DNA from 3 places in the Paenibacillus sp. FSL R5-0749 genome. Region 3 is predicted to be linked to each of the others. Evidence: predicted binding sites of a transcription regulator. Region 3 holds the regulator's gene; each other region holds the start of a gene.
The links. Region 3 encodes LexA, which represses DNA repair genes until DNA is damaged. Its sites were predicted from a motif close to CGAACATATGTTCG; they were not measured.
Positions count from the first base shown of each region.

Region 1: a site for LexA is predicted at 1,219-1,232, ahead of addB (helicase-exonuclease AddAB subunit AddB). Genes of this name have one in related genera too.
Region 2: a site for LexA is predicted at 1,733-1,746, ahead of MKY85_RS15755 (DNA polymerase IV). Genes of this name have one in related genera too.

Region 1 covers NZ_CP152005.1:4,767,577-4,770,862, reverse strand. The annotation lists gene MKY85_RS21320 (class I SAM-dependent rRNA methyltransferase) at 1-1,071, shown strand, start outside; gene addB (helicase-exonuclease AddAB subunit AddB) at 1,297-3,286, shown strand, end outside.
Region 2 covers NZ_CP152005.1:3,569,176-3,572,461, reverse strand. The annotation lists gene MKY85_RS15765 (hypothetical protein) at 1-120, opposite strand, end outside; gene MKY85_RS15760 (YolD-like family protein) at 104-472, opposite strand; gene MKY85_RS15755 (DNA polymerase IV) at 469-1,686, opposite strand; gene MKY85_RS15750 (acetyltransferase) at 1,896-2,342, opposite strand; gene MKY85_RS15745 (DUF4180 domain-containing protein) at 2,533-2,901, opposite strand; gene MKY85_RS15740 (GNAT family N-acetyltransferase) at 2,915-3,286, opposite strand, start outside.
Region 3 covers NZ_CP152005.1:3,946,836-3,950,121, reverse strand. The annotation lists gene MKY85_RS17400 (aldehyde dehydrogenase) at 1-793, shown strand, start outside; gene lexA (transcriptional repressor LexA) at 902-1,528, opposite strand; gene MKY85_RS17390 (LysM peptidoglycan-binding domain-containing protein) at 1,824-2,201, shown strand; gene MKY85_RS17385 (DUF896 domain-containing protein) at 2,296-2,505, shown strand; gene MKY85_RS17380 (hypothetical protein) at 2,631-3,140, shown strand; gene MKY85_RS17375 (HAD family hydrolase) at 3,169-3,286, shown strand, end outside.

The DNA of each region.
Region 1 (3,286 bases), 820 kb from region 3:
CTCGTTTATGGGGAAGCTGATTTTCTGCCCGGATTGATCGTTGACCGATTCGGTAGCATCCTCGTTGTACAGTTGCTTACACTTGGCATGGATCGTTGCCGTGAAGCCATCGTTCAAGCACTCATTGAAGTGATGCAGCCTGAAGGCATATATGAGCGCAGTGACGTCTCAATTCGTGAACTGGAAGGTTTGGAGCAGACCAAAGGTCCACTGTATGGAGAATGCCCAAGACATGTCACCGTTACCGAGAATGGACTACTCATTAAAGTCGATATCGTGGAAGGACAGAAGACAGGTTACTTCTTCGACCAACGTGAGAATCGTGCAGCGATCGAACCGCTTATGAAGGGTTGGGGCTATAAGAGTGGAATCACACTCCAAACGACTGAGCAGGACGGCACAGAGCAGCTCTTGCCTGTGAATAAAAGCGGTAAGGTAGTTACATTCCCTTATTGGGATGGTGCCACCGTACTGGAGTGCTTCTCACACACGGGCAGCTTCACGTTAAATGCTTGCAAATATGGAGCCAAGAAAGTGACTTGTCTTGATATATCGGAGCATGCCATTGAAAGTGCACGAACGAATGTCGAACTGAATGGTTTCACCGACCGTGTCGAATTCGTAGTTGCCGATGCATTCCAGTACTTGCGTGAACAAGTGAAAGGACTGGATGAACGTACTGCACGTGCGCGTGCTGGCGAACAAAAAGTAGATACTTCCAAAGCGCTTGCAGCTGGCGGTAAAACGTTTGATGTAGTGATCCTCGATCCCCCAGCGTTTGCCAAGACGAAATCAGCAGTCAAAGGCGCATGCCGTGGATATAAGGATATCAACCTGCAAGGAATGAAACTGGTCAATGAGGGCGGATATTTGGTAACCGCCAGCTGTTCATACCACATGCGTCCAGACCTCTTCCTGGATACGATTGCTGATGCAGCGGAAGATGCTGGCAAAGTGCTTCGTCTGATCGACTGGAAGGCAGCCGGTAAGGACCACCCGCAAATTTTGGGCGTGGATGAAGGACATTACCTCAAATTTGCTATTTTCGAGGTGCGCAGCAAAAAGAATTAGAGAAGTCTCTTTTTACTTTTTTTAATTCTTCGTGAGATAAAGTGAAGTTTAAATGAATGATACTTTCGGTTAAAAGTCCACAGTGTGAACAGCTGCGGGCTTTTTGCCGTGTTAACGGAGAGAGTCTCCGGTTTTACCGGATAGTGGCAAACGTATGTTCCGAACCAAGTCAGATATGTTATACTGGGAATTAAAATCTTGTACGTGTGGTTTGGAGGATTAGACATGTCCGTTCGTTTTCTTATTGGCCGGGCAGGCAGCGGCAAAAGCTCGCTGATTACCCGGGAAATTACATCCTTGCTTCAAAAGGAGCCGCAAGGTAAACCTTTGATTTTACTCGTTCCCGAACAGAGTTCCTTTCGAACAGAGCAGGCATTGGTGTCTTCTGGAGCAATTAAAGGTACCATGCGTGCAGAAGTGCTCGGCTTTCGCCGATTAGCTTACCGCATAATGCAGGAAGCAGGCGGTTCTGCTCGTATTCCAATCGGAGCCGAAGGCAAAAAGATGCTGCTCTATAAGGTCATCCAGCGTCGTAAGGAAGAATTGAAGCTGTTTGGTGCATCCGGCAGCCAGCTGGGTTTTATAGGCGAATTAAATGACTTATATAGTGAGTTTAAACGTTATGAAGTTGATCCATCTTTGCTGGAAGAAGGGTTGTCTGGAGGGTATACCTCATCCTCTTCGCCAATTCTGGAGGACAAGTTGCATGACTTGAATCTGATCTATCGTGACTATGAACAGGAACTGACCAATTTATATATTGATGATGAAGACACGTTGACCGAGCTGACAGATCGTTTGTCGGAAAGTACATTACTGCAGGATGCTCAGATCTGGATTGATGGTTTTCAGGGATTCACGCCACAGGAGATGAGTGTGATCGGTCGCCTGATGTTGCAGTGCTCTTCCGTGACGATTGCACTGACATTGGATCGTCCATATGATCACGGCGCACTGCCTGGAGAACTGGAACTGTTCTATCCAACGGCAAGTGCCTATGCGCGTTTGAAAGGGATGGCTGAAGAACTGGGTGCACCGAGCGATATCACCGTGCTAGATTCGGAGATTCCACCTAGATACAAGGATCGTCCGGGACTTGCTCATCTGGAGGCTGGTTTTGACCGCCGAATTCGTTGGAAAGGTGATGGTACTGATTCAGGAATCCGCCTAGTTGCAGCGGAGAACCGACGAGCTGAGATGGAGGGAGCACTCCGTGAGATGCGGCGTCTGGCGCAAAACGAAGGTGCGCGTTATCGGGATATGGCAGTACTTGTTCGTCAGTTGGATACCTACGCTGATATAGCTGAACCGTTATTCAGGGACTATGGTGTACCTGTCTTTCTGGACCGCAGAAGAAATGAACTTCATCACCCATTATCCGAATTTATCCGTTCCGCACTGGATATTGTTCGGCGCCACTGGCGTTACGAGGATGTATTTCGCTGTGTCAAAACGGATCTGCTGCTTCCGCGTGATGGTTCCATCACTCGTGAAGATATGGACCAGCTTGAGAATTATGTGCTGGCTTGTGGTATTCATGGGTATCGCTGGACTGACGGCAAGCCGTGGAAGTATGTACCCAGCCTGTCGCTGGAAGACAATGGTCAGGATGGCCGTAGTCGTGGACGGGACCAAATGCTTTCTTTAATGGAGCGTTGTCGAGCGGTCATTACAGATGCCTTGGGTGCTTTTGAGAAACGGATGAAAAAAGCAAAGACAGCCAAAGCTCAATGCGAGGCACTATACAGACTGCTGGAAGAGGCCGAGATTCCATGGAAGCTGGAACAGATGTCTGCTGAAGCTAAGACTCAAGGTGACCCAGAACGGTCGAGAGAACATCGGCAGATGTGGGGAGCTGTGCTGGATCTATTGGATCAGATGGTAGATATGATGGGCAATGAACGGTTGGATATCACTCTGTTTGCCGGGATGATTGAGACCGGATTAACGGAACTGAAGCTGGGTCTGGTACCACCCGCACTTGATCAGGTATTGGTTGGTTCCATGGACCGTACACGTCTTCAGGACATCAAATACGTATTTATCCTTGGTGCAGTTGATGGTGAATTGCCAGCTGTACCTCAGGATGATGGCGTATTAACGGAACTGGAGAGAGCGTTACTGACGGAAAGAGGTGTAGCGCTTGGACCAGGTGCAACGAGGCAAATGTTGGATGAACGTTTTCTGATCTATACGGCACTTACAGCGGCAAGCA
Region 2 (3,286 bases), 380 kb from region 3:
CGATTTCATCTTAAAGTTTGAAGCGTATATTTTATGCTTATCTACCTCCAGAGCACCTAAAAGATACGGAAGCTCAACCAGCCTCTTGACGAGTGCAAGTTCCTCAGAAGTTTGTCTCACCGTACACACCTCCTCCTTCTTCAAACTTTACAGTGACCAGTTGATCAAAATCGACCCATTCAAATCCATTATCCATTTCAATTTTTATTTTTTTTCCAAAGGCACTGACTGAAGTGACGATCCCGTGTATATACCGATTGCCTGACTCATGAAATACTTCAAAGGTGGCTTGCAACGTATAGTTGAGGGACATATCTATATGTTGAGCAATAATCTCCCACTCATCTTCATGAATCAGAGGTTTCGCTTGAACATGAATTTGAGTACGATGCTGTATAATTCGTTCTTTATGTTGTGGAAGCATCATGCGGCTCGATTCCCATAATCCATTGGCCTCCAGTTTTTTGCTCATTTGTAATGCCCCCCAATTTTAGATGCTCGATCGATCGCTTGGCCCGCAGCCGTAATGGAGCTCGCTCGAAGAATGGCAATGTCGCCATATCGATCCTTGATGTTGTCCATCACCTGATCAATGGCTCGTTTCTGCTCTTGATCATCGAAGAAAGATAGTTGATATGTATCCGCATTGGATAATTGAGATAGGGATACGCCTACACGGCGCACAGGTTGCCCATCCCAATGTTGATGGAATATGCGTTTGGCTATTTTGCACACATCAACGGTTATGTTTGTAGGATCAGACAGTTTAACCTGCCTGTGAAAACCCGTTGGGTGATCAAAATCTGCTCCCGATACACTCAAAGATATGACACTACCCATCAGCCCCTTTTTACGGGCTCTTCTGCACACTTCTGTACAGATATCGAGAATAACCACTTCAATCTCCCATGCTTCTGTGAAATCTCTGGGCAGGGTCATTCCGTTTCCGATATCCTTTTGTGTATTGTGTGTGTTGACCGTTACCGGCGAATTGTCGAGTCCATTGGCAACCCTCCAGATGACTTCTCCATTAACACCCCATTTGCTTCTTAATTTGGAAAGAGGCGTATTCGCCAGGTCTTTAATGGTTCGGATACCCATCTTCCAGAGATGTTTTTCCATTCTTGAGCCAATCCCCCACATATCGCGGATGGGCTTATCTCCAATGTGAAGATGTAACTCCTCTTTCTTTAAGTGAAAAATGCCACCTTCCGCTTTTTTAGCAATCATATCGCAGCACAATTTACTGATAATTTTGTTTTCACCAATGCCCGCTCTGGCGTAAACCCCTGTTTCGTTATAGATTTTGTCTTGAATTTGTTTGGCCAAATCGATTGGATCATTACCAAATAAATGCATAGACCCTGTAAAATCAGCGAATAATTCGTCTATACTGTATGGCTCAACCAGATCGGTGAATTCCTCAATAATGGACATAATTTGGGTGGAAACTTCAATGTATTCTTGCATGTGAGGTCTGACAATGATCAGTTCAGGGCACTTCTGAAGAGACTGCCAGAGTGGTTCTGCGGTAGATACCCCCTTAGCTTTGGCTAATGGACAAGCGGCAAGAATAATGCCAGAACGTCTTGCTGGATCGCCTGCAACGGCGAGAGGTCTATTTTTGTATTGGGGCATTTTTGCCTTTTCGACTGAAGCATAAAAACTCTGCATATCAATGAGCATGATGGTTCGCTGCTTAGTCCACACTGAAATCACTCCTGTACATTTAAGAACGTATGTTTGTATATATTATAAACCGAACATGTGTTCCTTATGCAAGAGGTAAATATTTATATTTGGCATAGGACCAAGTGAAGGATTCAGATCATACTAGGTTACGCTCGCAAAAAAAGCCGCTAAATTAGCGACTTCAACGAGAACATTCTTATCCTTTATGAAATTTCCAGGTGCAATAGCGGGAACGGATTACCAGAACCATCGAATTCGGAGCGTCCGATCTGTACAAACCCCATTTTGCTATAGAATTGTGCAGCTCCAGGATTCTGTTCGTTGACATCCACCTTCAGGTGGCGTCCTTTGATCTTGACAGTATGTTCGATCAGCAGACGACCAACTCCCTGTCCATGCTGACTTGGATCGACGAATAACATCTCAATAAAGTTATCTTGCAACCCGATAAAACCGACAGGCTGATGTTCTTTATCTAGAGTTTCCCACACCTCGACTTGCCGTTCCTGTAATACTTTGCTTACCACATCCCGATAGAATTGAATGTGTTGTTCCTCCAAAAATGAATGTGTTGCTCGAACAGCTCTCTCCCAAATCTGAACCAGTCGTTCCTGATCTTGCTCCCGATATGACACAATATCCATCTCAATCTCTCCATCTCTCTTTAGGGCGTGTCTCAAAACTCGCTGAAGTGCATCTTTCACCGCCTTTTCGCCCCCTGCTGCGTCACTTTCCCTTGACGTGCCCCGGCACGCCTGCAGAAAACTTTCTTGCTTGGAACGAAAATTCGGCAAAATCTGCTCCCTTCGGAGTTTTCAGACACGCCCTAGTTAATTTAAATCACTGTTTCTTGCTTAGCTTTTCAATAGCCAGTTCTTCCTCTGTTACGAAGAATATATCGTTCCCCATGTTGCTTTCATAGATAAAATCTCGAAGACTTTTGCTAGTATAACCGGAAAAATCACCAATGATCGCAATTTTGGTCTGGTAATTGATGAACTTTTGCAACACTTCACCTGCCAGCCGTGTTTTCAGATCAAAAAACACTTCACTGACAGCAGATTTGTTAACTATAATACGGTGACAATCGGCTTCATATCGAACCGTAGCCATAAGATCGATAGCGGATTGAACATCGGTAATTAATTCTTCATCACTCGTAACGTAAGCAATAGATACTCCATTTTCATTTATTTTTCTGATATTCATGTCTTCTTTTCCCTCATTCCTTATATTGAAGAACCCAATATCTTGATCCAGGTTCACCTTCTTCTACAATAGCTTTCCAGCCTTGCTTTTTATAAAATGTGAGTGCTTTATGATTATCCGAGACACATTTTAATGTGACAGGCGTTCCCAGTTCGACCACGGATTGCTGAAGTAACTGCTTTCCCACCCCTTTGCCGGCAGCACTTGGGTGCACAAACAAATTATGAATAAAGCGGTCAGGTACATATAGTGACGCAAATCCAAGTACTTGATCGTTGTCCTCTGCCAAAAGAATCTGTTCTTCCGATGTATCCCGGTCAAAATCTTCTAGACTCATCTCATCGGCATTGGCCCAGTGAAAGCTCTCCCGCCGGGAATCCAAATA
Region 3 (3,286 bases):
CGAAGCCAGCACAGCATTGTTGAAAGAGAAGTTTGATTATATTTTCTTCACAGGTAGTACGGGTGTTGGTCGCATTGTTATGAAGGCGGCTGCGGAGCACCTGACTCCTGTAACTCTTGAATTAGGTGGTAAGAGTCCTGCTATTGTCCATAGTGACGCAGATCTGAAGCTGGTAGCTCAACGTATTGTTCGTGGTAAGTTCCTGAATGCAGGGCAAACATGTGTTGCTCCGGATTACTTGCTTGTGCATGAACAAGTTCATGACGAATTAATTAATCTGATTGGCGCAGAGGTCAAAGATAAATTTGGGGATGATGTGTTACAGAATGCTGATTTCCCACATATTGTCAACGCGCGTAACTTTGATCGGTTGTCGAAATTTCTTACAGATGGCAAAACGCTGATAGGTGGACGGTCTGTGCGTGAGCAGTTGCTGATTGAGCCGACTGTACTTGGAGATGTGAACTGGGATTCACCTGTCATGCAAGAAGAGATCTTTGGTCCGATTCTTCCTGTATTTACGTACAGTGACTTGAACCCCATGCTGGATGAGATTGTTCGCCGACCAAAACCATTGGCACTTTATCTCTTCACACAGGATGAGCAACTGCAGGATCAGGTGCTGAATCAAGTTTCCTTCGGTGGGGGATGTATTAATGACACGCTTTCTCATATGACTTCGCATTATCTTCCGTTTGGTGGTGTAGGAGAGAGTGGTATGGGCTCATATCACGGACAACAGAGCTTTGATGTGTTCTCGCATCACAAGAGTGTTCTGAAACGCAGCGAATAATTATCCGATAAAACAATATAAACATAAAAAGAGGTTGTCCTGTTCATCAGGGCAACCTCTTTTTGTATTTCAGTGTATTGCATCTAGTTTTGTTACTCAGGTTAGATATTAATGAATATCTCGGAAAAGGCCAATGACTTTACCCAGAATACTAACGTGTTTCAAACGTAAAGGCTCGAAAGTCGCATTCTCCGGTTGAAGGCGAATATGATCTTTCTCTTTATAGAACGTTTTCACTGTAGCTTCATCGTCTTCAGTCATTGCCACTACGATATCACCGTTATCAGCAGTTTGCTGTTGACGGACAATAACGTAATCTCCGTTAACGATTCCTGCTTCCACCATACTATCTCCGACTACCGAAAGCATAAACACTTTCTGTTCACCTACATAATGTGTAGGAAGAGGGAAGTAGTCTTCAATGTTCTCGGTTGCAGTAATTGGAACCCCGGCTGTAACCTTACCAACGACAGGAATACGTGCAACGCTATGAGCAAATTGATGAGAATGCTCAGATTCTTCCTGGCTCAAAAGCTCAATGGCTCTTGGCTTGGTAGGGTCGCGTCGGATCAAACCTTTTTTCTCCAGGCGATCCAAATGTCCATGTACTGTTGAGCTGGAAGCCAATCCAACAGCTTCACCAATTTCCCGTACGGAAGGAGGATACCCCTTCAACCGGACTTCATTTCGTATAAATTCCAGAATTGCCTGCTGCCTGCTGGATATCTTCGACATACCGTATCAACCCCATTTTAGTAACGTTTGGGAAAATTATAACATAGAACCTCCGTTCGTACAAACATAAGTTCTAAATAAAATGGCATATAATCAGTGTTTTTTAACTTATAGAACCGAATTTATCCAAAAGTCAGAACAAAATACTGCAAATGCTTCGCAGAAGGGTTTGAATTAAGATATTTCTCCTTCAAAAAACAAGCGAACAATTGTTCTAAAAATCTATTGAACAAAACAAGTGTTCGTGTTATATTGATTTCAACAGATAGGAACAAACGTTTGGAGGCGGTATTTAATGAGATATTCAACTTATCAAAGTATTTATGAACCGATGAATTCGGAACTGGTGAAGTCTAACATAGGGAACTACAAGAAGGTTTTAGCGCGTTTCAAGATTTCTTCATGGATATTAAAGGTAGCCATCACTTCTTTGATTATATTTATTGGATGTAGCACTGTATTAACGGTATTTGCTGGCAATGAGAATGATGTTCTGCCTGGAGGAAAGATAGCCGTTTCACAAGGGGAAACATTATGGAGTATTTCTTTGGAACATAAACCGACTAATATGGATACACGTATATATATAGAAGCAATTAAGAAAGTGAATCAACTTCAAGCGACTTCGATCCAAGTGGGACAAGTACTAACTCTACCGCAATTCGCAGAATAAAAGCACATCAATGAGAGTTAACGCGTGTCAGCTTGACAAGCAGCCTTTATCATGGCAAAGTTAATATGACTTTGTATTTTTGGAGGGGACAAGCTTGGATATAGATAGTCTGGTAGCACGTATTAACGAATTGGCTCGTAAGCAAAAGTCCACTGGATTGTCGGAGGAAGAACTTGCTGAACGTGCCGAGCTAAGAGAGATTTATTTGAGTAATATTCGCAGCAATTTCAGACAACAACTGGATACCATTGAGATTGTTGATGATGAGAATGACAAAGGCCACCAAGGCAAACTCAAACACTAACGAAACCTAATGATATCATTATGATATTTAGGTTTCTTCCTGTTATTCTGAGTATGCAATTTATAGGGGGAAATGTTGGTTTACAGTTATGTAAGCCGATACAAAGACACATAAGGGGGATTCTCATGTCGCGTTCGTTCGAGAGAACGGTTAAGAAAAATTCCAAGCAGTTAAATCAGCAACGCAAAAAAAGTGGTCAGCCAATCACAGGTACACCAGGTGAAGAAGTCTTTAAGGGACGTAGCCTTTTGTTCCCTATATTTTTGATCGGTCTCGCCTTTTTGTATCTGTTTATGAGCACGTTCCTTGTGCAAGCTCCGATGACAACCTGGGACTGGGTGACGATGCTGCTTTACGTATTTTTGGCAGTCATCTTCATGCTTCGTCGTCCATACATCAAGATCAGCAGTAATCGGATTATAACAACAAAGGGTAATCGTGAACGTTCAATCGGGGTTGAAGATATTGTCAAATTCAGAATTGAACCAGGCACAGTTGTTATCGAACATAAAAGTCGCGGGAAAAGATGGGTGTTCACCAAGTTATTGAACCGTTACGATACAGATGCGATTGCAGAACGTTTGCTGAAGTTTGCAAAAGCACACCAGATCACCGTGGAAACGATCGATAAGTAATTATTGTATAAAGGGGTAGATGATCGGAATGGCGTTAAAAGCGATTTTGTTCGACCTGGATGATACTTTATTGTGGGATGAGCGCAGTGTTCGAGAAGCATTTCGTGAGACTTGTCTAATTGCAGCACAAGAGACTGGGGTCAAAC